DNA from 3 places in the Teredinibacter turnerae T7901 genome. Region 3 is predicted to be linked to each of the others. Evidence: predicted binding sites of a transcription regulator. Region 3 holds the regulator's gene; each other region holds the start of a gene.
The links. The regulator sigma-54, encoded in region 3, starts transcription at its own class of promoters, with help from an activator protein. The targets are predictions, from matches to a motif close to TGGCACANNNNTTGCNNT.
Positions count from the first base shown of each region.

Region 1: TERTU_RS05970 (flagellar basal body-associated FliL family protein) is a predicted target of sigma-54. The motif match lies at 8,141-8,158, and genes of this name have one in related genera.
Region 2: TERTU_RS13205 (choice-of-anchor A family protein) is a predicted target of sigma-54. The motif match lies at 2,344-2,361, and genes of this name have one in related genera.

Region 1 covers NC_012997.1:1,393,169-1,403,243, forward strand. The annotation lists gene TERTU_RS05930 (methyl-accepting chemotaxis protein) at 1-1,157, shown strand, start outside; gene TERTU_RS05935 (CheR family methyltransferase) at 1,224-2,024, shown strand; gene cheD (chemoreceptor glutamine deamidase CheD) at 2,050-2,691, shown strand; gene TERTU_RS05945 (protein-glutamate methylesterase/protein-glutamine glutaminase) at 2,768-3,832, shown strand; gene TERTU_RS05950 (STAS domain-containing protein) at 3,907-4,215, shown strand; gene TERTU_RS05955 (SpoIIE family protein phosphatase) at 4,315-6,036, shown strand; gene TERTU_RS05960 (Hpt domain-containing protein) at 6,036-6,380, shown strand; gene TERTU_RS05965 (flagellar hook-length control protein FliK) at 6,455-7,780, shown strand; gene TERTU_RS05970 (flagellar basal body-associated FliL family protein) at 8,196-8,726, shown strand; gene fliM (flagellar motor switch protein FliM) at 8,751-9,749, shown strand; gene fliN (flagellar motor switch protein FliN) at 9,746-10,075, shown strand, end outside.
Region 2 covers NC_012997.1:3,338,667-3,348,741, reverse strand. The annotation lists gene TERTU_RS13225 (heavy metal translocating P-type ATPase) at 1-436, shown strand, start outside; gene ccoS (cbb3-type cytochrome oxidase assembly protein CcoS) at 461-706, shown strand; gene TERTU_RS13215 (sulfite exporter TauE/SafE family protein) at 699-1,421, shown strand; gene TERTU_RS13210 (DJ-1 family glyoxalase III) at 1,537-2,091, shown strand; gene TERTU_RS13205 (choice-of-anchor A family protein) at 2,514-3,374, shown strand; gene TERTU_RS13200 (RNA polymerase sigma factor) at 3,538-4,029, shown strand; gene TERTU_RS13195 (anti-sigma factor family protein) at 4,026-4,463, shown strand; gene TERTU_RS13190 (YbjQ family protein) at 4,460-4,801, shown strand; tRNA gene TERTU_RS13185 (tRNA-Pro) at 4,837-4,913, opposite strand; gene TERTU_RS13175 (LysM peptidoglycan-binding domain-containing protein) at 5,262-6,158, shown strand; gene gloA (lactoylglutathione lyase) at 6,219-6,602, shown strand; gene pabB (aminodeoxychorismate synthase component I) at 6,618-8,723, shown strand; gene TERTU_RS13160 (ParA family protein) at 8,829-9,491, shown strand; gene TERTU_RS13155 (electron transport complex subunit E) at 9,523-10,075, opposite strand, start outside.
Region 3 covers NC_012997.1:4,213,915-4,223,989, reverse strand. The annotation lists gene TERTU_RS16965 (YhdP family phospholipid transporter) at 1-1,037, shown strand, start outside; gene TERTU_RS16960 (carbon-nitrogen hydrolase family protein) at 1,030-1,938, shown strand; gene yjgA (ribosome biogenesis factor YjgA) at 2,117-2,653, opposite strand; gene mgtE (magnesium transporter) at 2,701-4,065, opposite strand; gene TERTU_RS16945 (HPr family phosphocarrier protein) at 4,194-4,463, opposite strand; gene rapZ (RNase adapter RapZ) at 4,476-5,354, opposite strand; gene TERTU_RS16935 (PTS sugar transporter subunit IIA) at 5,434-5,886, opposite strand; gene TERTU_RS16930 (RNA polymerase factor sigma-54) at 6,036-7,571, opposite strand; gene lptB (LPS export ABC transporter ATP-binding protein) at 7,775-8,500, opposite strand; gene lptA (lipopolysaccharide transport periplasmic protein LptA) at 8,506-9,090, opposite strand; gene lptC (LPS export ABC transporter periplasmic protein LptC) at 9,087-9,719, opposite strand; gene TERTU_RS16910 (KdsC family phosphatase) at 9,712-10,075, opposite strand, start outside.

The sequences.
Region 1 (10,075 bases), 2.4 Mb from region 3:
ATGAAATAATCGAGGCCGCATCGTCCGGTGATTTCAGTAAGCACATTGTACTGGATGGAAAAACCGGATTTTTTGAAGTGCTGGCGAAAGGGTTGAACGACCTTATTAGTACAACCGAAGTCGCGCTGAACGATATTATTCGTATGCTTGGCGCGATGGCTCGCGGAGACCTTTCTGAGCGAATTACTCGGGATTATCAAGGTTCCTTTGGTCGGATGAAAGACGATGCGAACGAAACGGCGGATAAACTTACCGATGTTATTAGTAAGTTACGTACTGCCGCTGGTTCTATTAGCGCTGCGGCAAATGAAATCGCGCAGGGCAATGCGGATCTCAGCCAGCGCACTGAGCAGCAGGCTTCGTCACTGGAAGAAACTGCATCGAGCATGGAGGAGATGACCTCTACGGTGAAGCAAAGTGCGGACAACGCGGCGCAGGCAAGTACTTCCGCATTGGATGCGCAAAACAAAGCGCGCACCGGTGGTGAAGTGGTGAGTCGCGCAGTGAATTCGATGGACGAAATCAACGCAGCAAGTAAACGTATCAGCGATATTATTGGCGTCATCGACGAAATCGCATTCCAGACTAACCTGCTTGCTTTGAACGCCGCAGTAGAAGCTGCGCGCGCTGGTGAGCAGGGGCGCGGATTTGCGGTAGTCGCGGGTGAGGTACGCAATCTTGCCCAGCGCTCGGCGGCAGCGGCCAAAGAAATTAAAGACTTGATTCGCGATAGCGTGAAGAAAGTTCAGGATGGTACCGCATTGGTGAACGAATCCGGCACCACTCTGAGTGAGATTGTCGCATCGGTGGAAGAAGTTACGTCGATGATGCGGGAAATTGCCGATGCTTCCAAAGAGCAAACCTCGGGTATTGAGCAGGTGAATACAGCAGTAGCGCAAATGGATGAAATGACCCAGCAGAACGCGGCCTTGGTAGAAGAGGTTTCTGCCGCAGGTGAATCCATGGCGGAGCAGGCTCGCGCCATGAACCAGATTGTAGATTTCTTCTCGGTAGTGGGTAAAAACGACGAAGCCCGTCAAACGCTGGAGATGCACACCGCGAGAAAACGCCAGGCTGTGAATTCGTCTCGTACGGCGTCAGCGCCAGCGACTTCATCACGGAGTTCTGCGGCTGACGATGAATGGGAAGACTTTTAACTCGGCGGACGGGTGACCTAAGTGTTAGCGACAGCGAGGGACGAATTTTCCGACAAAGAATTCCCGATGACAGAAAAAAATTTCGGGATGATAAAGGCCATTGCCTATAAGTTGACGGGAATTAGCCTGTCTGATCACAAAAAAAATATGGTGTACGGCCGCCTTGCTCGGCGGCTGCGCGCATTGCGACTGAATTCATTCGATCAGTATTGCGCGTTGATAGACCAGGAAAATTGCAGCGAACATGTGGAGTTTATTAATTCCATCACCACCAATCTAACGTCTTTTTTCCGGGAAAAACATCATTTCGATTTTATGGCTGGGCAACTGTTGCCCCAGCTTATGCGCAAAAATTTAAAAACCAAGCGCCTTCGGGTGTGGTCTGCTGGGTGCTCAACCGGAGAAGAGCCATACTCGATTGCGATGGTTCTGCGCTCGTTAGCGTCGCTGTCTGGTTGGGATGTTCGTATTCTCGCGACCGACTTGGATACTAATGTTGTTAACAAAGGCAAGAACGGCGTCTACCCGGTTGACCGGGCGGAAAATATTCCAGACGAATACCGGCGATTTTTAAAGACGGATAAAAATCACGAGTGGGTAAGAGTTAAAAGCAGCGTGTGCGATTTGATTACGTTTAAACAGCTCAACCTGCTCCAAGATTGGCCAATGAAGGGGCCGTTTGACATAATTTTTTGCCGTAACGTAGTTATTTACTTCGACGCTCCCACGCAAAAAAAACTATTCGACCGCTATGCCAATATTTTAACTGACGATGGCCATTTGTTTATTGGGCATTCGGAAAATTTGCACAATGTAACCAATCGCTTTCAAGCCCTTGGTCGAACCATCTACAAAAAGGCCCATTGAGCCGTCCAGAGGAGCTTAAAGCCCAGTGTTCAGTTCAGATTACAAACCCGAAAGACCGCTTAAAGGGTTTGAACATATTAATCGCTATTGGGATAAGCGAATGAACACCGCTGCAGCAAAAATTTTGCCGGGTGAATGTTATGTGAGTCGAACCGGCGAAATGATTGTTACGGTATTGGGATCTTGTATTTCGGCGTGTATTAGAGATCGGGTGATTGGCATCGGTGGTATGAACCACTTTATGTTGCCGGTGGCGTCCAGCGATTCCATGATTACACGCCCAAACGCTGTGAACAAAGAGCTGTGTTATGGCAACTGGGCGATGGAGTATTTGATTAATGCCATATTAAAACAAGGTGGCAAGCGCGAACGGCTCGAAGTGAAAGTGTTCGGCGGTGGCCGGGTTCTTACCTGTATGACAAATATCGACGTCGGCAAGCGCAATATCGATTTCTTGTTGAATTATCTGGAGCGGGATGGTTTAGCCATTGCTGCGCAAGATCTGGGGCATGATTACCCCAGAAAAGTACTCTATTTTCCAGATACGGGCGCCGTGAAACTGAAAAAGTTACGCACACGAGCAAATACCACTATTGAGCGACGTGAGAAGGCGTATCTGGATTCTATGGTGTCCAAACCCGCAGAGGGCGATATCGAACTGTTTTAACTGGCAGTTTACTGTTTTACCCTTAGGGCGGTCGTATTTTGCTTAAGTAAGTGTGATAAAGGTGGAGAGAATATTTGTGGCTAAACGTGGGCCGGTAAAAGTTCTGATTATCGACGACTCCGCACTCGTACGTGCACTTCTTTCTGAGATTTTGTCGGGGCATGAAAATATCGATGTTGTGGGCAGCGCATCTGATCCTTACGAAGCGCGAGAAATGATCAAGCAGCTTAACCCGGATGTACTCACGCTAGATATAGAAATGCCACGCATGAACGGCATAGCTTTCCTCAAAAACCTGATGCGTTTGCGGCCAATGCCCGTGGTTATGATTTCCACTCTCACCCAGCAGGGCGCCCCTGCCACCCTGGAAGCTCTTGAATTAGGCGCTGTTGACTTTGTTCCTAAACCTAAGACTGAAGGCGCTGTGGCGCTTGAAAAATACAGTGAAGAAATTATTGAAAAAGTGCTTTGTGCCGCGCGGGCTAACGTAGCGCCTCGTATAGAGGAGAAAAAAGCACAAACTCCAGATTCGGCCGTCGCGACGGCGCTCACCTATGGCAAAACGTTAAAACCCGGTTTTTTGTGTGCCATTGGGGCGTCTACCGGTGGCACAGAGGCGATTAAAGATGTGGTGAAATCGCTGCCCGCCAATTCACCCGCCGTGGTTATCGCGCAGCATATTCCCGCGGTATTCAGTTCGTCCTTTGCGAAGCGTGTAGATACGCTTTCGGCTGTACATGTTTACGAAGCCGAAAATAATCAAAAAATTGAACCTGGTTCCGTTTATATCGCCCCGGGTGATGCACATTTACGTGTGATAGAGCGCCAGGGCAGCTATATTTGTCAACTTGGTACGGATGATCTTATCAACCGTCACCGCCCCTCTGTAGAGGCGCTTTTTGACTCGGTGACCAAACATGTGGGCGCCAAAGCCATGGGCGTGATACTAACCGGTATGGGTGCGGATGGGGCAGCGGCTTTGTTGCGCATGAAGCAGGCAGGTTGTGTGACAGTTGCACAGGATGAAGCAACAAGCGTGGTTTGGGGGATGCCTGGCGCAGCAGTAAAATTAGGTGCCGCAGACCAGGTTTTACCGCTGGATAAGATAACACGGTATATACTTACAAGAGCTTATCAGTAAAACGTTGGTTGAAGGGCTTTCGCTCGGTGATGTTGGGCAAGGTACCAGAGACAGGAAAAACAAGAGACTGCGACATGGCAATAACTTCAGATGTTTCCAATGATGGAAAAATATTGAAAATCTCTATCGACGGGCGTTTCGATGCATCGTCCCTTGACGATTTCCGGCGGGCTTATGAGGAAGTGGATTCCAATTCATTGGAGTCATATTGTGTCGATTTAAAGGACACCGTTCATCTGGATAGTTCCGCACTGGGGATGTTATTAGTCTTACGGGATTTTGCTGGCGGCGATAACGCCAATATTGTCATCAATAATTGCAGCCCAGAGGTGAAGAAAATATTCGCTATCTCCAGTTTCGAACAGCTATTTACAATTCAGTAGTGGTAGGTTCGAGCGCTCCCGGAGACGTAAGTTGCGACGCGACTTGGGCTTCGCCATTGGCAGTCGACGCGGAAGCTTCATTTTTTAAGGCGGTGATACGTGTCAGAAGAGAGTGAAAGCCCACTCAACATACTTATTGCAGAAGATTCTGCCGCAGATCGCCTAATATTAGAGTCTATTTTCGCGCGCGCCGGATACGTGCCTACCCTCGTGGAGAACGGCGCTCAAGCCGTCGAATCTTTCCAAGCCTCCAAGCCCGATCTCATATTTTTAGATGTACTGATGCCCGTAATGGGGGGCATTGAAGCGGCACGTAAAATTCGTGCGCTCGCGGGCGACGAATTTATTCCGATCGTGTTTCTGACTTCGCTATCCGGTGAAGAATCCCTGGTGGAGTGTATTGAGTCCGGCGGCGACGACTTTTTACCCAAGCCCTATAATCCGGTTGTTTTACAATCAAAAGTAAAAGCATTTTCCCGTATGCGGGATATGCATAAAACCCTGGCCCACCAAAAATCTGTAATCGAGCTTCACAACCAGCATCTTATCCAAGAGCAGACGGTTGCTAAGCAGGTATACGACAAAATTGCCCATTCGGGCTGCCTCGACCTCGATATTATTCGTTCCTATATGTCGCCGTTATCTGTGTTTAATGGGGACGTGCTCGTTGCGGAGGTAAGCCCCAGTGGTAGTGTAATGATTTTACTGGGTGACTTTACGGGGCACGGGCTGCCGGCGGCGATTGGTTCTATGCCGCTGGCGTCAACGTTCTACGGTATGGTGCGCAAAGGGTTTTCCCTTCCGGACATCATGAAGGAGATCAATGCAAAGTTGCATCAGATATTACCGGTTGGTTTTTTTTGCTGTGCAACCTGCATCGATATTCATATTCAAAAACGCCGTATGCGCATCTGGAATGGCGGCTTGCCCGAAAGCTATTTATACCGCGCCAAAACCCACAGTTACGAATTGTTGCAATCCAAAAATCTCCCACTGGGGGTTCTCGCGGAGCAGGATTTCGAAAAATCGACGCGTCGCATTCCGCTGGATATTGGCGACCGGTTTTTCATGTGGTCCGATGGTATCGTTGAAGCGCGCGATCGAACCGGCAGTATGTTTGGTGAGGAACGCCTCAAGCAGTTGATGCATCGACATATGGGCTTGCCAGTGCTGTTTGATGAGATTCTGCGCGAAGTGCATGGGCATATTGGCGAAACAGATAAAGACGACGATATTTCGCTGGTAGAGGTGTGTGTTGCTGATGTGGAAATTGGCCTCCCCGAGGAGGATGTTCACACCCATGTGAAAAGCCGTTTGGTCGACTGGTCGATGGCATTTACGATTGCCTCGACCAGTCTAAAAGAGTTCGATCCTCTGCCGCTTCTGGTGAATATTATTTCGGAGGTGCCGGGGTTAAAAGATCGCAGTACAACTTTGTACACTGTATTGTCTGAACTCTACGCAAATGCTCTTGAGCATGGAGTGTTAGGCTTGGAATCGCGCCTTAAAGACACCCCAGCCGGTTTTACTGAGTTCTATCGATTGCGTCGTCAGAGGCTGTCTGAGTTGGCAGAAGGATTCGTGAGTTTCGATCTGGAACACCACGCCGCGCCACATGGTGGAATGCTGACCATTCGTGTGAGAGACAGCGGTAAAGGGTTCGAACCTGGCAAGCGCGCCGAAAAAACGAAAGACAAACCGGATTATTTCGGCCGCGGTCTGTCGCTGCTCACATCAATCTGCGAAAATCTCACTATTCATCCCCCCGGCAATGATATCGAAGTGAATTTCCGCTGGACTTACGACGACGGTCACGATTAATGCAGAATAACGTAGTGCTGGACACCGCGATGCTTGCCAGTTTGCGCGAGCTCCTGGCAGACAAATTTGTCGAGCTGGTAACAACCTATAATCGCGATTGCGCGTTGCGGATAGATGCTATACGCAGCGCGCTGTTGACGCCTGAGTTCTCCGTTATTAATCACGAAGCCCACGGTATAAAAGGCAGTAGCCGCAATATCGGTGCGAATTCTTTGGCCGATTTGTGTGAGAAACTTGAGCAGAAAGCGCGCGCGCAGGACCCAGCCGGCATGGAGCAACTTTTTACCGCTATTGAGCAAGATTTTGCCGTTGTTTCCGCTGAGCTAACCCAACTTATCGCCTGATTACTACGTTAACCTGGCCCCTTTGTATATGGCACAGGCTTTGCTCTACCGAGTAATGTCTGACTAAGCCCTACATGAAGGTGTGGCTAATGCAATCTCTACTCGAAAGCGCTTCCTCGCTCGACACTGTATCTACTCAAAAGCACGCGGCTAAAAAGCTGGATTCCTTTGCGTCCACAGACGGTCGCGATACTTTTCGGCACGCGCTCGATCAGGAGCGTAAAGCACAAGCGCAAGCGGATAGCCGGAGTGAGGAAAAAGCCGATCGTGCGCAAGACGTGCGCTCATCGGCAAAAAAAGAGGAGCCGGCTGAAGCGGCCGCTGAGATTCCGTTAGCAGGCGATAGCGCAGGCCAAACTGAAACGCAAGAACGCGAGAGTATAACGGCAACCCAGGAAGCGCTGGGCTCCAACTCAGACACCGCTGCGTCGTTAGAGCAGGCTCCTATAAAGGCCGAAGCCAATAGTGGTATTGCCGATGGTGCGGTTGAGAGCGATGCCGCATTGTTGTCGGCTGAACACCCGGCGAAAGATTCGGCAATGCCCGCATCTGGAATAGAAGTGTCTTCCTCTCAAATTGTTGCCAGCAATATTCATTCAAGTGGTCGCGGCACGGCCTCGCCACTAACACCGTCTGGCGGAGTAACTTCTGCTGCTACAGTGTCCGCCGCGAACGGGGCAAATGCGGCATCCCTTACCGACGTATCAAGCCTTCAGAGCGAGCCACTAAAATCCGCTGACCCGCAGCTAAGCACCGATCTCGCCGGCAGCAAATTGTCTGGTTTGGTTGCGAGCAGCCCGGCTACAAAAATGCTGACTGCCGAGACTTTTTCCCGATTGTCTGGAGACGGAGAAATAAAAGAGTTTGCCGAGGTGATGGCTAACGCGTCCGGACACACACAAACTGCAGCTTCCGCCGCAAAAGCGGAGCTTTTTCCCTACGCGCTGGCCCAGGGGACCGATAAAATCCCGGTGACCATTCGCTTTGGCCAAACCGCATGGGCGGGTCAAGTGGCTGAGCGCACCGCAATGATGGTCGCGCAAAATTTGAGTTCGGCGGAATTGCAACTTGATCCACCGGAGCTGGGCCCGCTGCAGGTGAAGGTTTCTGTTCACAACGACCAGGCAACGGTGACTTTTGTTTCTGCAAACGCCCAGGTGCGAGAAGCGCTTGACCAGTCGGCGAACCGGTTGCGCGATATGCTCGCTCAGCAGGGAGTCGCACTGGGTGATGTGAACGTTTCAGATCACCCATCGCAGCAGTCTGGCCACCAGCAATCACAGGACGGTGAAACCCACCACGCACGCGGAGCCGGTTCGGGTATTGATTTGCTCGACGGGGAAGATGCTGCTCCGGTCACTGTCTGGGCTGCGCCCACTGGGGTGGACTATTACGCCTAGTTAAGACGCCTAGTTAAGACGCGAAGCGAAGACAGAACATTTCTTAAAATACCGCGCTGAGAAATTTTTAATACTTATTCCGAACCTCATCCGTTTCAGCAGACGGCGGTAATTGGCCGCTGCTGGCTATTTCTACTCGCGCCAAATTTCTGACAGCAAAGCAGGCGTACCCAGATTCGACTAACCTTAGGTTGCGACAATTGTTGCAGAGTGAGGTCTTGCCCGAACATTTTCGTCTTGCGCTTAAGCGCTGGAACGCGTGTGGGACCTTATGATTTGCGGGGCCATACTGTGTCGTTGTTGGTTAAGGTTCAGTGACTAGCGGCGCTCGATAAATGCACATGTATGCCTTCAGTCGTTTGGCATATGTATTGCTCTTTACCCTAAATTCAACAGAGGTAGTCGGAAGTTTGACATGGCGGATGCCGATAAAGACACACAAGACGAAAACGCCGAAGACGGCGGTGGGGGAAAAAAGAAACTGATCATGCTTGTCGTGCTCGGTTTGGTGATTGCCGGTCTCTCGGTTGGGGGAACCTTAGCCGCGCTTAAATTTCTCACTCCACCTCCGCCAGCAGAAGAGGGGGCGGAAGACGCTGCAGCCGAAGAGCCGACGCCACCGCCCGCGCCAGCGATATATTTCCCGATCAAGCCGGAGTTGATTGTTAACTTTAATGTTCGCGGCAGGCAACGGTATTTGCAGGCGGAACTGACATTGCTGGTGCGGGAAGAAGATGTGATCGCCGCTATCGAGCTGCATATGTCCAAAATTCGCAATAATCTTATTTTGTTGATTGGTGGCGAAGTATACGAGGAATTGCTGACGGCAGAAGGCAAAGAATTGTTGCGACAAAGATGCCTGCAGGAACTCCAGAATGTGATGCTGCAGGAAATTGGCAAACCTGGTATTGAACAGGTTTTGTTTACTAATTTTGTAATGCAGTAATACTGCATTTGTTCGAGGTCGTTAGTGCAGGACTTACTTTCTCAAGACGAAATCGACGCGCTCTTACATGGCGTTGATGACGGTGATATAGAAACAGAAAGTGATTTCGATGTTGGTGGGGTCAAGTCATACGATTTAACCAGCCAGGACCGAATTGTGCGCGGGCGTATGCCCACGCTCGAAATGATCAACGAACGTTTCGCCCGCTATACCCGCATCAGTATGTTTAACCTGTTGCGGCGTACCGCCGACGTCTCAGTTGGCGGCATTCAAATTCAGAAGTTTGGCGAGTACGTCCATACTCTGTACGTGCCGACGAGTTTGAATATGGTGAAGTTCAGGCCGTTGCGCGGTACAGCGTTGATTATTCTCGACGCGAAGCTGGTATTCAAACTCGTCGATAACTTTTTTGGTGGGGATGGTCGTCACGCAAAAATTGAAGGACGTGAATTTACACCGACAGAGTTACGTGTTGTGCAGATGGTATTGGAGCAGGTCTTTGTGGATCTTCACGAAGCCTGGAAAGCGGTAAAGCTTATTGACTTCGAATATATTAACTCTGAAGTCAATCCATCCATGGCGAATATCGTCAGCCCAAGCGAAGTTGTGGTGGTGAGTACTTTTCATGTGGAGCTGGATGGCGGCGGTGGTGAACTGCATATCACCATGCCGTATTCCATGGTAGAGCCCATTCGGGAAATTCTTGATGCCGGCCTGCAGTCGGATACCGACGAGCGTGACGATCGCTGGGTACAAGCGCTGCGCGAAGATGTTATGCGTGCGCGGGTAGACCTGGAGTGCGATGTGGTACGGCGTGATATCACCTTGCGCGAAATTGTTGATTTGAAAGTAGGCGATATTATTCCGGTGACCATGCCGGAGGTGCATATTGCTACTGCCAATGGAGTGCCCATGTTTCAAGCGAAAATCGGGCAGTGTAACAACAACCTGGCGCTGCGTATTCTCGATTATGTAGACCGAACGAGAGGGCAAAGCGCAACTGATGAGGACGCCAAGTCATGAGTGAAGACGACGAAGTCGATCAAGATAGCATGGCCGACGAATGGGCGGCCGCGATGGAAGAGCAGGCTGAAATTGATGGTGCTGGTGAAGACGAGGCGGCGGCGAACAACCAGGGTGCTGCGCCAATGGAGTTGAGCGAATTCGACGAACCTGCGGCGGCACCGGCAAGCCAGGGTAACAACCCGGATTTGGACGTTATTCTGGATATTCCAGTATCCATTTCGATGGAAGTCGGTCGCACGTCCATCACAATACGCAATTTACTGCAGCTAAATCAGGGCTCGGTTATCGAGTTGGATCGCCTTGCAGGTGAACCCTTGGATGTA
Region 2 (10,075 bases), 880 kb from region 3:
CTACAGCGTTGTCGCGGATGTCGCAAAGGCTGCGGGTATTGCAGATTGGGCCGGGGAGGCACGGCCTGCAGACAAGTTGCACTGGCTAAATCAGCAACAGGCTCAGGGGGCGCGGGTACTGATGGTCGGTGACGGAATAAACGATGTGCCCGTGCTTTCTGCGGCAGATATATCGATGGCGATGGGGTCCGCTACGCGACTCGCGCAATCGAAAGCTGACGGTATTTTGCTTAACGGTAACCTCACCGCGATTCCGGCCATTATTGTATTGTCTGCCCGAGTTCAAAAAATCATACGTCAAAATCTCACTTGGGCGCTGGTGTATAATCTTGTTGCGCTACCTGCCGCCGCAACAGGGATTCTCCCTCCGTGGCTGGCGGCGATAGGCATGTCCGCCAGTTCGCTCGTTGTTGTGCTCAACGCAATGCGCACCTGATTCTTCCCCACCCAGGATAACCTCGTGGAAAGTTTATTTATTTTAATTCCGATTGCGATCGTGTTCGTAATTATCGCTGTGAGTATTTTCTTCTGGGCGGTGCGCTCTGGGCAATACGAAGATTTAGATACTGAAGCACGCCGGATTTTGTTTGATGAAGACGAAGCCGCTAAAAGAGCTGATTCCGCTGGCCCACATAGTTCTAACTCTAATGATTCTAGCCCCAAAAATTCCGACACCACTCTAGAGAAAGCAGACGCTGATGATTGAACCTGTAATTGCTGCATTTACTTTAGGCTTGATGGGAGCAGGCCACTGCCTGGGTATGTGTGGTGGGGTCACCGCTGCACTGGCTTTCGCGAACCAGGCGCAGGGTCGGGTTTATTCGATTTTCATTTTGCTGGCGTATAACCTCGGCAGAATTGGGAGCTACGCGCTTATCGGCGGCCTCGCCGCATTGGTCGCGGGTATGTTCGACGGCCTGACGCCACTACCGATTTTACGCGCACTGTCTGGTGTATTGCTCATCGGCATGGGGTTTTATCTGGCGGACTGGTGGCGAGTGCTTTCCCGGTTGGAAAAAGCGGGTGGTATGCTCTGGCGATTTGTTTCACCTTTAGCCGGAAAATTAATGCCCGTAAAAACGGTGCCGAACGCACTGCTATTAGGTTTTCTTTGGGGTTGGTTGCCCTGCGGCCTGGTTTATTCTGCGCTCGTGTACGCTGCAGTTCAGGCGAATTTCGCTTCAGGCGGCACCGTGATGCTGGCTTTTGGGTTGGGAACCTTGCCAGCCGTATTTGCTGGAGGTTTGGCCAGTGGTTATATCAAAAAGGCGATCGCCCATGTGTGGGTGCGCAGAATATTTGGGATAGGTTTTATTGTCTATGGCGTATACACATTAATTCCTGTGGCCAAGATACTGCTTGTTTCCTGGGGCCTAATTGACGCTCCGGCAATGATGATGGACCCCGCACACTGCCACTAATTTTTCTGCTTTTGGCTAATTAGCGCTCGGCCGGCAGGGGCGGGTGTAGCCAATAAAATATTTATTAGGTTAATCAGACGTTCCTTAACATCTTAATGTAATGGAGAATCGAGTGATGGCCAATGTTTTGGTTCCAATTGCAGACGGTAGCGAAGAAATCGAAGCCGTTACGATTATTGATGTGTTAGTGCGAGCAGGCGCTGAGGTTACTGTCGCTTCGGTCATGGAGCACTCCCAGATTATCGCGTCTCGCGGTGTAAAACTCGATGGCAGCTGCTTGATAGGGAGCTGCGGCCGGGATTGGGACCTGATCGCGCTGCCTGGTGGCTTGCCGGGAGCGGATCATCTCGCTCAGAGTGGGCCTCTCATGGAGCTTGTGCGGCAGCAGCTTGCCCAACAACGTTTGCTGGCTGCGATATGTGCGGCGCCGGCTGTGGTCTTGGGGCGCCATGGGTTACTTGCCGATCGGGTCGCTACCTGCTATCCCGGATTTCAGGAGGAACTTGCCAGCCAAGCCAGGGCGGTGAGTGTGGAACGCGTGGTGGAGGATGAAAACCTTATTACCAGCCAGGGGCCGGGCACCGCGATGGAGTTTTCTTTGGCGCTGGTGACGCGTCTATTTGGCTCGGAGAAGGCGGCAGCGGTCGCGGACGGTCTGCTGTCCCGATAGATAGACCACAGCTCCATTGCGGGTTTGCCTGCGAACTCACTCTGCTCTATTGCTGACAGTATTTTGATACTCGCGACAAAGGCTTTCTTTGGGCGTAATTGTGCACTAAAAACAAGAGCCAAAATTATCCTGTCGATATTCTTTACCTTGTGAATTTTCACGACGATTTTTCCCCGAAAACTAGAGTCTCCACAATATTTTTGTGCAGTAAAAACAGGCGCTGCGAGCGGAGTTATTACTAACTTAAATTATTGGCCTATATATTGCTATATCCGGGCCGTGCACCAGTCTGGCGTTAGGATTGGGCAAAGGGCTGAAAACAAGAATGTTTACAAGATGACTACGGGGTAAGATCGGTGAAAAAAATAATCGGATCATTGTATGTATCCGCCGCGCTGCTGGTGAGCCAAGGGGCCGCGGCTATGAGTATCCCCCTCGCTGAATATAATCTGGTGGTTGCTGGTGATTATGTTCACGAAGGCGGTTCAGTTTGGGGTAAAACGTTTATTGGCGGCGACCTTAACGGCGGCGCTTCGGAATTTGCTGTCCAGGTGCCTGCGGCGCCGGTGGTGGATTCATTGCAGGTGGTTGGCGATATCAACGCTGGCCATGTAAAAGTTAAATCGGGCAACCTGGTACTCGGTGGCGCAATCTCTTCTTCCTCCAACGTGGAACTTCACGGAGCGGGAGCGAGTATTGTCCATGACGCTGGTTTAAGTATCGACAGCGTGGTGGCAGATCTTAAGTCTGCGAGTCAAACCTTCAGTGGTATGTCCGGTGTAGGCAACAGTGCGTCTTTCGTCAATGGCGCCTTCAGCTACAGCGGTACTTCTAGCGTAGCCTTTTTTGATATGTCTTATGACGAGCTGTTTCGTCAGAACACTAACTTCACTTTCTCCGGTGTACAGGCGGACACATTGATCATTAACGTGTCTGGTACCCATGTGAATACTGGCTACGGGTACAACTTTCCTGGCCTGGACCTTAGTGGTAACAGTGGTTTGGGTGCCAGCGACATATTGTGGAATTTCTTCGAAGCAGAAGAACTGACGATTTCAAACCCTATTGTTGGTTCAATCCTGGCGATTGATGCGGACGTGACTCTCATGGGTACTCTCGACGGTTCCCTGGCTGCGGGTTCTCTGCGCACACAGCGCCAAATCCACGACTACGAGTATCCGCACGATGTAAGTACGGTACCTCTTCCCGGTTCAAGTGTGCTGTTTGGCTCGGCTTTGCTGGCTTTTGCTGCTGCACGCTATCGTCGCAAGAAGCGCGCCTGAGTACTTCTTTGTCGACTCTCAGAGCCGGGGTAACCCGGCTTTTTTTTGCCCGCTCAAAACGGCACTTTCTAGCGTCTCGATAGAATTTTGCAGTGTAAGGGAATATTTTGTTCTTCAACCCGTTTATAGAGAAAGTCCTTGGAGACTGGAGGCAAATAACCCGATGGAGCAATGGCTGGTGTTTCGAGCTGGTGCGTTGATACTAGCCGAAAAGCTAATCGCAGATAAATCTGAAGCTCAGGATATTGTGCAAGAGGCGTTGGTGAAAGCCGGCAAGGCTCGCAAAATACCGGATGGCGAGGAGAGTTCCCGCGCCTGGTTTTTTACGATAGTGCACAATCTCTGTATTGATACGCTGCGGGTGCGCCATCGCTTAAAGTACGACAGCACGATATCGATGGACAGGGAAGTCTGCCGGAATTGTGGTCCGCAGGAAACCCTCGAAAAGCGTCAGCAGGCGGACCAACTTCGTCAGGCGATAGCCCAGTTAAGTCTGGAGCATCGAGAAATTATCGCGCTGAAAGATATGCTCGATTTCAACTACAGCCAGGTAGGTCAAATTCTCGGCTTAACACCGGGTACAGTAATGTCCCGGTTGCATCGGGCGCGCACCCAATTGCGAGAGCATTTCCTAACCATAGGAGGGCGTTTATGAATACGGATTGCGAGGTGCTATCCCCCTTAATTTCCGGACTGGTGGATGGCGAGTTAACCCAACAGCAAGGGCAGCGGATAAATCAGCATCTGGCAAAATGCAGTGCTTGCCGTGAGAGGTACGAGCAACTTAACACGCTAAAAAAACTGACTGGGGATTACTCCCTCATCAGCCAGGACGAACGGCAGCGGGAAATTTTGCGCACTGATCAGATGGCTAACTTGCTCGCCTGGGGTGGCTGGCTGTTGCTGCTCATTGTCGCGATGCTAATGGGTTACGCCGTTATTTTCACCGTTATTCAAAGCGATATGCTCTGGTGGCACAGGTGTCTGGTTGGTTCGCTCACTTTGGGTATTCTCTTGTTATTCGCCAGTGTGCTGCGTCAGCAGCTTAAAATTTTAAAAACGGATAAATTTCGCAAGGTGAATTTATGAGCAAGGCTTTACTGATTCCAGTTCTCACCACAGAAACGGTTCCCGGTCGGGAAATAGAGAGTGCTTTGGGTTTGGTGAGAGGTAATACGATCCGCGCTCGGCACCTGGGTAACGATATCTTAGCTGGCCTGCGGTCTCTAATCGGCGGTGAAATTACAGAGTACACAAAGCTCATTGCGGAAAGTCGCGAACAAGCGCTGGAGCGCATGCTAGTGGAAGCTCGTGAGCTGGGTGCAGACGCCGTTATCAATTTGCGTTTTACAACCAGCACCCTGGCAGCCGGCGCTGCGGAGTTACTGGCTTATGGCACGGCAGTTAAACTGCGAGCGGTCCAGTAAATAAGAAGGGCTGCGGGCAGACAGGCCCTATTAAATGGTCGGAGCGAGAGGATTCGAACCTCCGGCCCCTGCCTCCCGAAGGCAGTGCTCTACCAGGCTGAGCTACGCTCCGATGCGTGCATTGTTACATAAAATTGACGGCCGCAAAATACACTCAAATCAATTTCCTCTCTTCGAATAAGTCACTATTCACCTTGTGTCCCAGACACCACGCCGTTGTTTTGCGCGCTAAGCCTCTGCGCTTATTTCCGCCATGTAATACTTCTGTAAAAAAACCACAGGATATTGACCACGCGCTCTGCAACTGTCGATTTTTTTGTAAGCGGCTGACGTATGAAAAGTGTTTTCCAGGTCTGGGCGCAGCTGGCGTTTGCGGAGTTCGGTTGTAGTCTCTGTCAACTGCGCAAACAAAAGCAATTCAAACCAGTAAATCATCAAGTGGACTTGCGTAGGAGCCTCCATGAAACAAGGCGAGTTTGAATATTCTGTACAAACTGGCGAGAACCTCTTGGCGGTTGCACGGCGCTTTCGTGTAACGCTTAATGAGTTGCTGTCGGCAAACCCCCGATACCGGGCTGATCCTGACTGTGTGCGCGGTGGCGACCGCTTGATTATTCCGACAGCAAAATTGGATGACACCCTTGTACGATTTGGTGATGTTTCTGCGGCAAACCAGACCGATTGTTGCAACTTGCCGTTGGGTGACGTTGATTGGCTGGTGCCAAGCGAGGGGCGCTTGACCTTCGAGCTGGCAGGCAGCGAAATACGTGGGCGCTTTTTCAGCCGCAAACCCCATGTACCTGATGCCACATCGGGCGTTGTTATTGGTCGTGGCTACTGCTTGCGCGATCGCTCCGAGCAGGAAATATTCAATGATTTGCGAGAGGCGTGTGTGGATGCAGTGGATGCGCGCAGCCTGGCCAGTTGTCGGCATTTAACTGGAGCCAAAGCACGTAAGTTTTTGCAGGATATGGGCTACCACCGCATCGAAATCACCCCGGAATCTCAATACCGCTTATTTCATATCTTGTTCAACGAATTGATCGGAGCTGTTTTGCGCATTGCACGCCGCCTGGATGTGGTTGAGAAATACGGGTCAGTAGACTGGCATTCCCTGGACCAGCCAGTGAAGGATTTAGTCGTGGATTTACACTACACAGGTGATTACACCAACGCGACTTTCGAGCGCATTCAGCCTGCATTGGTGAGTGCTAATCGCAACGATCTGCTTCATGTCATCAGCGACCAGTATTACTGGGTCGAGTTGCGTAATACCCCGTTCGAGCGATTTGACGCTCGCAAACGCTATTTGATTAAAGCCGCAGAGGCGCAGACTACTACCGAGAGCACACCTTAATTGGAAAAAGCTATCACTGCGGAGTATCCTTGTCGCCCTTAGTAGCGAGGAGGTCTCAATATGCGTTTTTTACACACCATGATTCGGGTCGGCGACCTGGACAAATCCATTGCTTTTTACACTGACGTATTAGGTATGGAGCTTCTGAGCAAGGACGACTTTCCCGATGGACGTTTTACTCTGGCTTTCGTCGGTTACGGCGATGAAGCTGACAACACCGTGCTGGAGTTGACGCACAACTGGGATACACCCAGTTACGATCTTGGTAATGGTTTCGGTCATCTGGCGATTGGCGTTCCCGATGTTTATGACGCCTGTGACAAGATCAAAGCTGCCGGCGGCAAAGTTGTACGTGAACCTGGCCCGATGAAACATGGCACAACGGTGCTGGCGTTCGTGGAAGATCCCGACGGCTATAAAATCGAGTTATTGACCAGCAAATAGTTTTTGCGCAGCCGAGTGCCGGGTGTTGTGAAAACCCTTCTCATCGATAATTTCGATTCATTTACGTTTAATCTGTATCAGCTGATCGCAGAGGTTAACGGCCAGCCGCCAACCGTCGTACGCAACAACGCCGGCGATTGGGATGCGTTAAAAACGGCGGGATTCGATAACATCGTTATTTCCCCCGGACCTGGACGTGCCGACAGCGAGGTGGACTTTGGCATCTGCGCGCAGGTGATTCGCGAGGCGCAGGTACCGGTGCTAGGTGTGTGCCTCGGTCATCAAGGTTTGTGTCAGACCATGGGCGGGGAAGTGGAATATTTACGCCCGGTTATGCACGGCCGTATTAGCCAAGTATTTCATCAGCAAGACCCGCTATTTGGGCATATTCCCTCACCCTTTGCAGTCGTTCGCTACCATTCGCTGGTGGTGAGCAAAGTACCTTCCTCTCTGCAAGTCATCGCCCAAACAGCCGACGGTGCAAATATGGCCGTGCGACACCGGCATCGTCCGATGTGGGGGGTGCAGTTTCACCCCGAGTCCGTATGTACCGAGTATGGTCGCCAGTTGCTCGTCAATTTTCACAATTTAACCAAAGCCTGGTACGGCCCGGGCTTTGATGCGTCTGCGGCGGCCAGTAAGCCGGCTAAGCCAGCACCAGTCGCCCGATCTGGCAGGGCCCCTCTAAAAGTATTTTTTCGCCGTCTGGCCAGCTGCCTCCAGCCGAGTCTGTTTTTTAAAACCTGTTTCGCTGCAAGCAATACGAGTTTCTGGCTGGACAGTGAATGCTTCCGTTCGCCACAAGGGCGGTTTTCTTACATGGGTGATGCCGCAGGCCCGCAGGCGGAAATACTGGAGTACAGCCAGCAGTCGCAGCTGCTCAGGGTGCGAACTCACGAGGGCGAGAGTGTTGTCGCGACGCCGCTGTTTAGTTATCTCAATGAACAGCTAGCTGAACGTGAGTTACACAACAGTGAACTGCCATTTCCATTTAATCTCGGGTACGTGGGGTATTTGGGTTATGAGATGAAGGGCGACTGTGGCTACCCGGTTGTCCATAGGGCAGATACCCCAGACGCATGTTTATTGTTTGCTGACAGAATCTGTGTGTTTGATCATCAGGCCCAGGCGATTTATCTGGTCTGTGTCGATCTCGAAGAAGAGGGTGATCGCGCGAAACAGTGGCTTCACCAGATGGAGCAACACTTGGCTGCGCTGAGCAAGATTCCGGTTCCAGATGCACCTCACGCGGTAGATAAACACGTGGCTGCAGCAAACGCTCAGTCTGGGCTTTTCGTGCCTGCACACACGGATCAGGCGTACCTTGAACTGATTGCACGGGCGAAGGAAATGCTGCAACGCGGTGAGAGTTACGAAATTTGTCTTACCAACCAGCTTAGTGCTCCTTGTGAGTTTGAGCCCCTGGAGCTTTTCCTGCGGCTGCGTGCCGAGAATCCAGCGCCTTATGCGAGTTATTTGTGTTTTGACGATCTTCAGGTGGTGAGTTGTTCACCTGAGCGCTTTCTCACCATTGATCAATGTGGTCGAGTTGAAACCAAGCCGATTAAAGGGACCCGCCGTCGTGCGAGTACGGCAGCGGCCGACGCGCAGGTTATTGTCGAACTTACGGAAAATGAAAAAGAGCGCGCAGAAAACTTGATGATTGTTGATTTGCTGCGCAACGATCTTGGGCAGGTCTCGAAAGTGGGGAGTGTCTCTGTTCCTGCCCTGTTTACTGTTGAAACCTTTGAAACCGTCCATCAGATGGTGTCGACAGTGGTGAGCGAGCTGGAGGAAGAGCGCACCGCTGTTGATTGCGTTAGGGCCTGCTTTCCCGGCGGTTCTATGACCGGCGCCCCCAAAAAGCGAACGCTGGAGATTCTGGATCAATTGGAAGGACGCGCACGTGGTGTCTACTCCGGTGCGATTGGTTATTTTGCACTGAACGGTTCGGCCGACTGGAGCATCGTGATCCGCAGTCTGGTGTGCCTCCAAGGACGCTGCAGTCTCGGCGTGGGTGGCGCTATTACCGACCTCTCAGATCCTCGGGCCGAGCTTGAGGAAACCCGCATAAAGGCTGAAGCTATTTTGCGGGGCGTTGCGGGAATACTGGGCCGCTGAGCAAGCGAACTTCTTGCGTTCAAGGCATGCCAACGGGCGATTCTCTGCTATACCTTCTACGAGGTGCCGACAAAACTGGCCACGCAGGGACTTACCGTCACGCTTATGAACCAGATATTTATCGCCAACCCCAAAGGTGGTTGCGGCAAAACCACCATCTCCACGCAAATCGCCGGCTATTATGCGAACCTCGGGTACCGGGTGCTGTTGGTCGATCACGATGCACAAAAATCGAGTTCCGACTGGCTGGCCAGTCGACCCGCCCGGTGCTCCTCTATTCAATTGCGCGCCACCACTGTCGAGACTCCGGTATCCGACGGAGAGGCGGAGGTTGTTGTGCATGATATGCCTGCAGCCTGGTCACTGGACCATGTGGCCGATATCATTCACGCTGGCGACAAAGTACTGGTACCCGTGTTGTCCTCGCCAACGGACATAAAAGCCTGTCTGCGATTTTTGATGGAACTGTACCGTTCGGGTATTTTTGAGGCGGGCATTCGGATGGGGATGGTGGCTAACCGCTCGCGGGAGCACACGCGCTATTACAAGATACTCATCGAATTTCTGGAGCGCTTGGAATCGCCATTGGTGGCGAACCTGCGCGACACGCAGAATTATGTCCGCGCGATGGATCGCGGGCTCACAATCTTTGACCTACCGGAGTCCCGAGTAGCCGCTGATTTGGCTCAGTGGCAACCCATTTTCGACTGGCTCGACGTTGCGCCCCCGGCGAACCCTGTACACACCGCGGAGGCGTTAGCGGTCTAGCCTTGCTGCGAACGCGCTGGTCGTTGCGCCCCTAGGCGATTTGACCCGTAGTCCGTACCCGTTTACTGCCTTTGCTCACGACACTCTTGCGAGCAGCGGCGCGTTTTTCGAAGTGGCTATCGATCATATTTTTAATCGCGATCAGCAACCCGGCAATTAAAAATGCGCCCGGCGGCAATACCGCGACCAGAAACCCCGGGTAGCTATCGCCAAAAACATGAAGTGTCCAACTACGTGCTCCCTCGCCAAATAGCAAGTGCATATTCGCAAACAGCGTGCCCGCGCCCAGCACTTCTCGCAATGCGCCGATGACTACCAGCACACACAAAAAACCAGCGCCCATCATCAGTCCGTCCACAGCTGAAGGCAGCACTGGGTTTTTGCACGCAAATGCATCTGCGCGACCGAGTATCGAGCAGTTGGTGACAATCAGTGGAATAAAAATGCCGAGAATCTGGTACAGCTCGTAGGTGTAAGCTTGCATCAGTAGTTCGGTACAGGTGGTGAACGCAGCGATAATCATCACAAATGCGGGCAGCTTGACCGCGTCACTCACCGCATTGCGGATTAAGGATACGGCGATA
Region 3 (10,075 bases):
TGCTGGATGGTAGCTTTGTGCGTGGTGCAACCGATGGTGACAACGGTTTGCTGCGATTGATCGCGCTGTTCAACTTCGACACCATTGCCCGGCGTTTGCGCCTGGATTTCAGTGATTTGGCCAAAGAAGGCCTCGGGTTTGAGTCGGTGCACGGCGACTTTGAATTTGAGAACGGGCGTATATTCATCCATGAGCCGCTGGTGGTGAACTCCACCTCGTCAAAAATTCAGGTGGCGGGAGTGCTCGATATGCTCGACGAGACCATTGACGCAGAGCTCGTAGCAACTCTGCCTGTTGCTGGTGACCTGACGGTGGCTGCGGCTCTGGTTGCGGGCCTGCCGGCGGCAGTTGGTGTGTTTCTGGTGAGCCAGATGTTTGAAAAACAGGTTGATCGTGCGTCCAGCCTGAACTATCGCATCAATGGCGGCTGGGACGACCCGAAAATTAAATTCCGAAAAATCTTTGACGATACCGCTGCGGAGAAAAAAGGCCGCGAGGTACAAGATATGGATCGCAATGAAAGTCGCGAACTTTCTACTAGCCAATCCTCTACTAGCCAACCGCCAACTGGCCAGCCTAGCAGCCAGCTGTCGAGCGAGGCCCCAACGGAAGTCCAAACTCAAACTGCAGCGATGGCTACCGCGCCCATACCTGCGGGGGCTTCTGAGCAGGTTTTGTCAGCGACCCTGCAACAGGATTCTCAGCAAGCGTTGACGGAAAGTTCGCAAGACCAACGGCAGGACAGGGCTCAAACGGAGCCTGCTCAGCCGGTATCAACTATCACAGAGCCGACATTGGCAGAGTCAATAACGGCAGGGCCATCATTGTCAGAATCAACACCTGTGCCAGCGTCTGTGGCAACGCACGAAACTCAGCAGGCGCTGTCCACGTTAAATCCGGTCGTGACGCCTGAGCCGAAAACCGCGGCTACAGCCACAGCACAGGACGCTGATCGGGCTGAACCTGCGCCGGAGGATAAGCTGGAAATCAAATCGACCGACGATCCAACGCCCGCAGCGGAGCCCACCAATGGCTAGGCGGTTTCGCGTCGGTTTGTGCCAGATGGTCAGCCAGCTGGAGGGCGTGGAAACGAATTTCTCCACACTGGAAGGCTTGCTTGGCCGCGCCAGTAAAGCGAACTGTCAGCTTGCCGTTTTACCGGAAAACCTCCTCACGTTTGGGCTTAAAACGCGTTTTACGCGGGATGAGCAAGTGCAATGGCTGGTGCGATTTAGCGCCTTGGCGCGCGCCCACAAACTGTGGCTGGTGGCCGGCAGTATGCCATTGCACGGCTTTAGCTGGGCGGATGGGGATGGAGATGGAGACTGGGAAGTGTCCGCCGATACAATTCGCTGGCACGATGCATCTGAAGACGTAAAGCCCTTCGCGACATGCGTAGTGTTTGATGATCAGGGGCGCATAGCTTCAGCGTATCGCAAAATGCATCTGTTTGATGCTGACGTGAAAGATAACACGGGCGCATACCGTGAATCGGATAGTTTTGCCCGTGGCGACATGCCTGTCGTCTGTGAAACTCCATGGGGCCGGATGGGCGTGGGTATTTGTTACGATTTGAGATTCCCGGAATATTTCCGCGCGTTGCGTCAACAGGGTGCGGATTTTGTGGTACTCCCTTCGGCGTTCACCTGGGCCACCGGGAAGGTGCATTGGGAATTACTGTTGCGCGCTCGCGCAGTGGAAAACCAGATTGTGATGATTGGCGTGAATCAAGGGGGTGAGCACACGCCCCAGCGCAAAACCTGGGGTGATTCCATGGTGGTGAATGGTTGGGGCGAGATTATCGCCCGAGCCGGAGATGACAAGCTATTGGAAGATTCTCAGCTGGGCGAGCACCTGGTGGTTACCCAGGTGGATCTGGATGAGCTGGAGTTGCTGCGCAAAGATATGCCTGTCTGGAATCACCGCCGCTTGCAGTGAGTCTTTAGTGTACTGAAGTGAGTGTACTGAAGTGGGTCTGGTTGCGCAGATTGCGCGCACCCCGTTCACGCCTGGCCCCAGTAAACGGGTCTCTGAGAAGCTACCTTCATCAGCAAGACCCGCACAAGTAAATCCCTGCGTAAGCTCAACCAGGTGTAAGTGCTAAACCGTGCAAGAGCTAAACGGTGCCGTCATCGGCTGCAGCTTCAAAGCAGTCACGTACAAACTTGAATATCTTGCGAGCCGCCGCTGGGGGTTTGTTGTCCATTTTTTCTTTTTCTGCCGCGCGCAATAAGTTACGCAACTGCTGCACCTGACATCCAGGGAACTGGTCGATGAAGGCTTGCAGTGCCTGCTGATCGCCGCTGAGTAGCTGATCCCGCCAGTTTTCGATCTGGTGGTGTTGGCGTGCGGCCAGATGCTGCTTTTCCTGCATCCTTGCAAAGGCTTCTTCAATGGCTTCGCCATCTGCGTCGCGCATCAGTTTGCCAATGTACTGAAAATGCCGCTTGCGTGCACTGCGCTGAGTGATTTTGGGGGCATCATCGATTGCACTGCGGAGCTTGTCGGAGAGTGGCAGCTTGTCCAACTGGGTGGGCGAAAGCTCAATCAACTGGACGCCGAGGTCCTGCAGTGCGGTCATTTCCTTTTTGACCTGTGTTTTACTCTTGGGGAGGTCGTCGTCCTCCCAATCTTCGTCGGAATAATCGTGCATAAAATAACTATCTATGAGTGCTAAAACCCAGATATAACGCTGGGGTACTAGCCGTAAAAGTAGGTTGCCAGGCCGAGAAACGCAAAGAAACCGACCACATCAGTAACGGTTGTAAGGGTAACACCGCCAGCCAGTGCAGGGTCCACCTTGAGGGCTTTGAGGCCGACCGGCAGTAACGCTCCCGCGAGCGCCGCTGTAATTTGGTTGATTACCATGGCGGCGCCGATGATATAGGCAATTTTGATATCTTGAAACCAGAGAGCAGCTATTGCACCCATCACCAGCGCCCAGAGGATGCCGTTGACTATGCCGACACGCACTTCCCTGGACAGCAGCCAGCCCAGGTTACTGGCGCCAATTTGCCCTAGTGCCATACCGCGAATCACCACCGTGAGCGTCTGCGAGCCGGCAACGCCACCCATACTGGCGACAATAGGCATAAGTACCGCCAGTGCCACGACCTTATCAATGGTTTCATCAAACAGGCTAATCACCGAGGAAGCGAGGATTGCGGTGATCAGGTTAATGCCGAGCCAGATTGCCCGGCGTGGAATCGTGCGCGCAGCCGTGGCAAAGGTATCTTCATCCTCATCAAGACCGGCCATGCTCATTAACGAGTGATCGGCCTCTTCCCGGATGACGTCGACCACGTCATCAATGGTAATACGACCCAGCAACTTCCCCTGCTCGTTGACGACGGGGGCGGAAATCCAGTCGTGCTGCTCAAACAGTTTGGCCACGTCTTTATCAGCCATGGCAGCCGGGATAGCGTTAGTGTCGGTGACCATCACCTCGCGGACGGTTACGCTCGGATCGGTGGTAAGCAGCGTGCTCAAGGGCAGCAGGCCGAGGTAGTCGTCCTTGCGATTAACTACAATCAGGGAGTCGGTCGACGGCGGCAGCTCCGGGTGACGGCGCAGGTAGCGCAATACAACATCCAGCGTGAAACGCGGGCGAACGGTGATGGTGTCGGTATTGGTGAGACCGCCGGCGGTGGCCTCGTCATAGGCAATCACTTCCTCTACCCTGGCGCGATCCTGGTCGGTCATGGCTTCCATGACTTCCTGAATCACTTGCTCAGGCAGCTGCTGCAAAATATCGACGACGTCGTCCGTTTCCAGGCCTTCGGTCAGTTCAACCAGTTCCTCAGTGCCCATATTGCGCACGAAATGGCTCTGGATATCGTACGGCAGTTCTTCGAGTACTTCACCGGACACATCCTTGTCGATAAGGTCCCACAGCACGGTTCGCGAAGGGGGCGGGGAGGATGCAATCAAGCGCGCGATTTCCACCGGCCGCAAGCTGCTCAGCATTTGCCGTACCTGGCGGAAGGTACCGCTTTCGAGTAATACCTGCACGCGACCGACCTGTTGGTGGGTGCTGTGTTCGATATTCTCAGCGGCTTGCGGCATACAGTGGCTTCCGTTTTACGGTGGGGTGGAGGGTTGCTACAGAAATTGTAGCTTTTTCAAAGGCTTGAGGAAATAACTTCGGGAAGTTGGCGCGTGTTTAACCTGCTTACAGGCGCTTGCAGCGCAGCCTATTCCTCCTCGTCGAAGCGGTTGTTTATGAGTTCTTTCAGGGCCGTAATGGCTTCAACTTCGTCCGGCCCCTCGGTGATCAATTCAATTTCCGTGCCGATTGAGGCTGCCAGCAGCATGAGCGACATAATGCTTTTCGCATCTGTCGTTTTGCCGTGGGCACTGACCTGAATTCGTGACTCAAACCGATTGGCCAGGGTCGCCAGCTTGCTGGCCGCTCTCGCGTGGAGGCCAAGTTTATTGATGATCTCGAGGGTTCTCTGCTGCATGAAGCTCCCGCATTAGCTGTGTTTCGGGGCGCTGGAATCGGGTATTTGTCGATGCCGCGTCTGAACATTCTTATAGTCGGCTTTGAGCGCTTTTGCGAGTCGTTCACTCATGTAGACCGAACGATGAAAACCACCCGTACAGCCGATAGCGATGGTGAGATAGCTGCGGTTGTTGTTCTCGAACCGAGGAATCCACTTACGCATAAATGTAAGAATGTCGTTATACATCTCCTCCACCTGTTCCTCGCCGTTCAGAAACGCAATTACTTCCGGCGACAGCCCGGACAGTTTGCGCAGTCCGGCATCCCAATAGGGGTTTGGCAAGCACCGCACATCAAAAACGAAATCGGCGTCAACCGGCAGCCCATACTTGAAACCGAACGACTTGAACAGCACCGCCATACCTTCTCGGTCGGAACCGACCACAAGGTATTTAATTGCACTGCGCAGTTCATGCAGGTTGAGCTGCGAGGTGTCTATGGTGACATCGGCGGCATTGGATATGGGCTCGAGAATAATGCGCTCGCGCTCAATGGCTTCATTCAGGTCGGTGAGACCGTCAGAGAGTGGGTGTTTGCGGCGGGTCTCGCTGTACCGTTTGAGGAGCACTTCGCGCGAGCTGTCGAGATAGATAACCTGGTAACTTTCTCGCGGCAATGGCCCCACTTCAATCATCGCCATTAAACGGCTCAGATCGTTGTTGATGTTGCGCGCATCGATACCGATAGCAACCCGTGGCGATGGACGATCAGAGGTGCTTAGCTGCTCGATTAGCGCGGGCAGAAGGTCGACAGGAAGGTTGTCGATGCAGGTGTAGCCTTCATCCTCCAGCAGGTGCAGTGCTGTGGTTTTTCCCGAGCCTGATCTTCCGCTAATAATCAGCAAGCGCATGTTACCTGCCTGTGTACGAGTCGCATGTGATGGAGGAGCGCAGAGCGCGCGAGGGACTAGTTACTTCCCGGTAGAGCCGTCAGTTTACACCAGACGCCACGTTAAACAATTCTTCATCGGTTTTACAGTTGCGAAGGCGCTTCACAAAATCATCCCTTTGCAGGGTTTCTGCGAGTGCGGCAAGGGTTTGCAGGTGCTCGTCTTCGGCGTTTTCCGGTACCAGCATGGCAAATATGAGATCGACTGGCTTGCTGTCTACAGCGTCGAAGTCAATGGCTTCTTCCAGAGTTACGCACGCGCACAAGGTCGCGCCTTCGGTATTGAAGCGGCAGTGGGGTATGGCTATACCGCCGCCAATGCCTGTGGAGCCAAGCCGCTCACGGGCGAAAATATGTTGGAACAATTCAGTTTGGTCGAGGCCAGTGTCGGATTCGCTAAAAATGCCAGCGAGTGTTTCGATCAAGCGTTTTTTACTGCCGCCAGCAATCTTCGCTCGGGTTCGCTTGGCGTTTAGAATGGTAGAAATTTGCATAGCGTTGCGCCCGGTAAAACAGCAGATGTTGGATGTTGCAGGGAGTCAAACGGCGCGCATTCTACCAGTATTAGTTTCAGATCCAAGCCCACTTTAGCCGCAAATTTTATTTGCGGCATCAGACTTTAGACCGGCATTCCCAGATTTTGCTATACCAAACGCTTGCGTTCGTTCGAGGGAGGTATGTTCAGAGACTCGCGATACTTAGCGATGGTGCGGCGTGCGACCTTGATTCCCTGTTCTGCCAATAGCCCTGTAATTTTTGAGTCGCTGAGCGGTTTGCGTGCATTTTCCGCAGCAACTAATTTTTTAATGATAGCGCGAATTGCGGTAGATGAGCACTCGCCGCCGGAATCTGTGGCCACATGGCTGGAGAAAAAGTATTTGAGCTCGAAAATCCCCTGTGGGGTGTGCATGTACTTTTGCGTGGTTACTCGCGAGATCGTCGATTCGTGCATTTCGACAATTTCTGCCACGTCGTGCAATACCATCGGTTTCATGGCTTCCGGGCCGAAATCGAGAAACCCCTGTTGTTTTTCCACGATACAGCTGGCGACTTTCAACAGGGTTTCGTTGCGGCTTTGCAGGCTTTTCAAAAACCAGCGCGCTTCCTGTAAGTTGTCGCGTAGAAAAGTGTTGTCAGCGCTGGAGTCGGCGCGCTTAACCAGTGACGCATAGTCGCTGTTAATGCGTAAACGCGGTGCGATATCCGGGTTGAGTTGCACCATCCAGCGGTTATTTACCTTGTTCACAAACACATCCGGCACCACATACTCTGTGTCGTCGCTGCCAATCTGTTCACCGGGTCGCGGGTTCAATCCCTGGATAACCTGTACCGCCGCCTGTAGTTCGCTTTCTTTCAGTTTTAGCTTGCGCATCAGCTGTTTGAAGTCGCGGCCGCCGAGCAGATCGAGAAACTCGCTGACGAGCGTTTTTGCGTTGCGCACATCTTCGTTGCTGATATCAAGCTGGCTCAGCTGAATGAGCAGGCATTCACGTACGTCCTGGCTGAGAACGCCGGGTGGGTCAAACTGTTGCACCCGGTGGAGTACAGCCACCACTTCGTCCATTTCGAGTTCTTCATGGTGAGGTTCCAGGCCATGAAAAATTTCATCCAGAGTCTGGCCGAGCAGACCGTTGGGTTTTACCGCGTCAATGATGGCTTCGGCGATATCCTTGTCGCGGACTGACATGGGGGTAAGGTTCAGCTGCCACTGCAAGTGATCCTGCAGCGTTTCTGATGTGCCACGTCGGGATTCAAAATCGTAATCGTCGGAGTCGGGTTTTGCGAGTCCGGTGCCGCTCGGGGTGGGGTCGTAGATATCGTCCCAGCTGGTGTCGACCGCAAGGTCAGTGGGAATGTTGTCTTCGTTCCAATCACCGTCGGAGGATGCGTCGGAATTGGACTCCTGGTCGGCGCCATTCGCATCTGCAGCATCGCTTTTGCCGTCGGCGCTGTCCTTGCCATTAAGCTCGTTGCTGGCTGGAGCCTGTTCATTGATACCGCTGTGAGAGTCGTCGCCGCTGAGGTCTTCCTCAACTTCGAGCATAGGGTTTGAATCCAGAGCTTCTTGTATTTCTGCCTGAAGATCGAGCGTGGAGAGCTGAAGAAGCCTGATGGCCTGTTGCAGCTGCGGGGTCATGGTGAGCTGCTGGCCCAGTTTTAACTGGAGGGATTGCTTCATAGTTCGATTTACTGCGTCTGGTTAAAGTGCACTATCAGTTAGTGGCAACTCCTGTGGGGCGCCGGCTTGTATGAGGCTAGTGTATTCCGGCCGCAGTCCAGGTGCAATAAAATCGCATAAAATCAGAAGCAAGTATTATGCCGTGACAAATACAAAAGTCAGTCGTTTGTCAAGAGATTTTGCTGATTATCTGCAGAAAGCGATTAGAGGTGGAAGTGCTGACCGAGATATACTTCGCGCACTTTTTTGTTGTTGAGTACATCATTGGCGCTTCCTTCTGCGATGATGTGGCCTTCCGAGACGATATAGGCTTTCTCACAGATATCCAATGTTTCGCGAACATTGTGATCGGTAATCAACACGCCAATACCGCGATTTTTAAGGTGTTGTACGATCTGCTTAATATCGCTCACTGAAATCGGGTCGACTCCGGCGAAGGGTTCGTCCAAGAGCACAAAATCGGGCTCTGTGGCCAGTGCTCGGGCGATTTCAACACGCCGCCGCTCGCCGCCTGACAGCGCCATTCCAAGGCTGTTGCGAATGTGGCCAATGTGAAACTCTTCCAGCAGTTTTTCCATCGCCTCACGGCGTTGGTTGCGGCTCAACTCTTTGCGGGTCTCAAGAATCGCAAGAATATTATCCTGAACTGTTAACTTGCGAAATACCGACGCTTCCTGGGGCAGATACCCAAGGCCTGCGCGCGCGCGCTCGTGCATTGGCAGGTGAGTAACGCGCTTGTCGCCAATCTGGATATCGCCATGATCGGCTTTAATGATGCCCGCGATCATATAAAAACAGGTTGTTTTACCCGCGCCGTTGGGGCCGAGCAGGCCCACGATCTGGCCACTGTCCACAGACAGGGATACATCGATGACGACCTTGCGGCCTTTGTAACTTTTGGCGAGGTGTTGGGCACTCAGTTGCTGCATAAATACTAGGGCCTGTTGGAGCTTTTGTTATTGTCGGCGGGCTGTTCGTCTTCTTTGCTCAATGCTTTTGGCGGGATCACCATGCGAACCCGGCGATCGTCGCCTTCCGCATCAGCTTTACCACCAGCGCGTACCACTGCTTTTTTTACATCGTACTCAATGCGATTGCCGCTTAGGCTGGTGCCCTCCTGACGGAAAGCCGCATTGTCGAGGAGGATCAGGGTTTCGCTGGTGATCTGATATTCCATGCGGTTAGCACGCGCGGTCACAGGCTCCTGGCCGGGCTTGGGCACCTGGCTTAAACGCGCTGGCGTGCCGGTAGCGACCACGCGGGAATAGGTATCTTTGCGGCCATAAATCACGACTTTTTCCGCACGAATTTTCATGCTGCCTTGCTCGACAATAACGCTGCCTGCATAGGTGGTGGTGCCGTTCAGGTCATCGAGCTCTGCGGAGTCGGCAGAGATGCTGAGATCTTGCAGTCTATCGTCCGGCAGGGCATCGGCTGGCATTGCCGTACAAGCCAGCATGGCGGCGCAGAGCAGGGAGCGCCCAGGTAGCACGGCGCAAAAAGTTGACAGGGGTTTCATTCGTTCAGGCTGCGGTCTTCAGGAATTCGGTGGATAGCATGCACCTTGTGGTGCAATTCGATTTTTCGGTTTTTAAAATTGGCTGTCATGCCTACGGCGTTAATCACCCCATAGGGTGTTAGTATTTTAACAGGCTCGTCGGTGTATGCGACCTTTTCTACAGGGTTGATATCGAGCTTTTCCGTGGTGAGTTCGGAAGCTTCACGGTAAGCGGGCGCTTCCTCACCGGGTAGTCGCTCGGGTGGCTCCTGCCAGATGCGAACCGTATCCCAAAGGGCGATCTGCTCACTGCTGCGCACGAGTTTGCCGTCGACAGATTCTACGTGCCAGGGGGTGTCTTCCTGGTAAATTGTAAAATGTGGGTGGTCTACCATGGTGTATTCGTCGACGGGCTGACGATTGTCGCCGAGCACACGAAAGTGCTCCAGGAGATTCGCCGTGAACGCATATTCGAGCACACCATTGTCGTTGAAGTAACGGGTCGCGGCATTCTCGGCAAATGCGTAGGGAATTTGCGGTGCGGGTTCGGCTTTGGGGGGTGTAATCACGTTTTCGGACGAATCCCACAGCATTACAATGCTGGCGATCCCCATCGCGATAAACAGCAGGTAAAAACGGTTTTTACGCATGCGGTTGCGTTCTCAAGTACGCCTGTAAAGCCGCGTCGTAGGTACCTTGCGCCTGCATAATCAAATCGCAGGCTTCGCGTACCGCGCCTTCGCCACCTCGCGCGGCACTTTGCCAATGTGCGCGTTCGACTACCGCGGGGTGGCCGTTTTGCACGGTAAGTGCGAGGCCCACGCGACACATCACGGTCAGGTCCGGGTAGTCGTCGCCCATAAACGCGATTTGGTCCAGCTCACAGGGGAAGGTTGCGCGCATCTCTTCGAGCGCGGTGAATTTGTCTTCGCGCCCCTGAATGAGCAGTGAGATCCCGAGATCGGCCGCGCGCTTGGCCACCAGCTGGCTGGTCCGGCCAGTAATA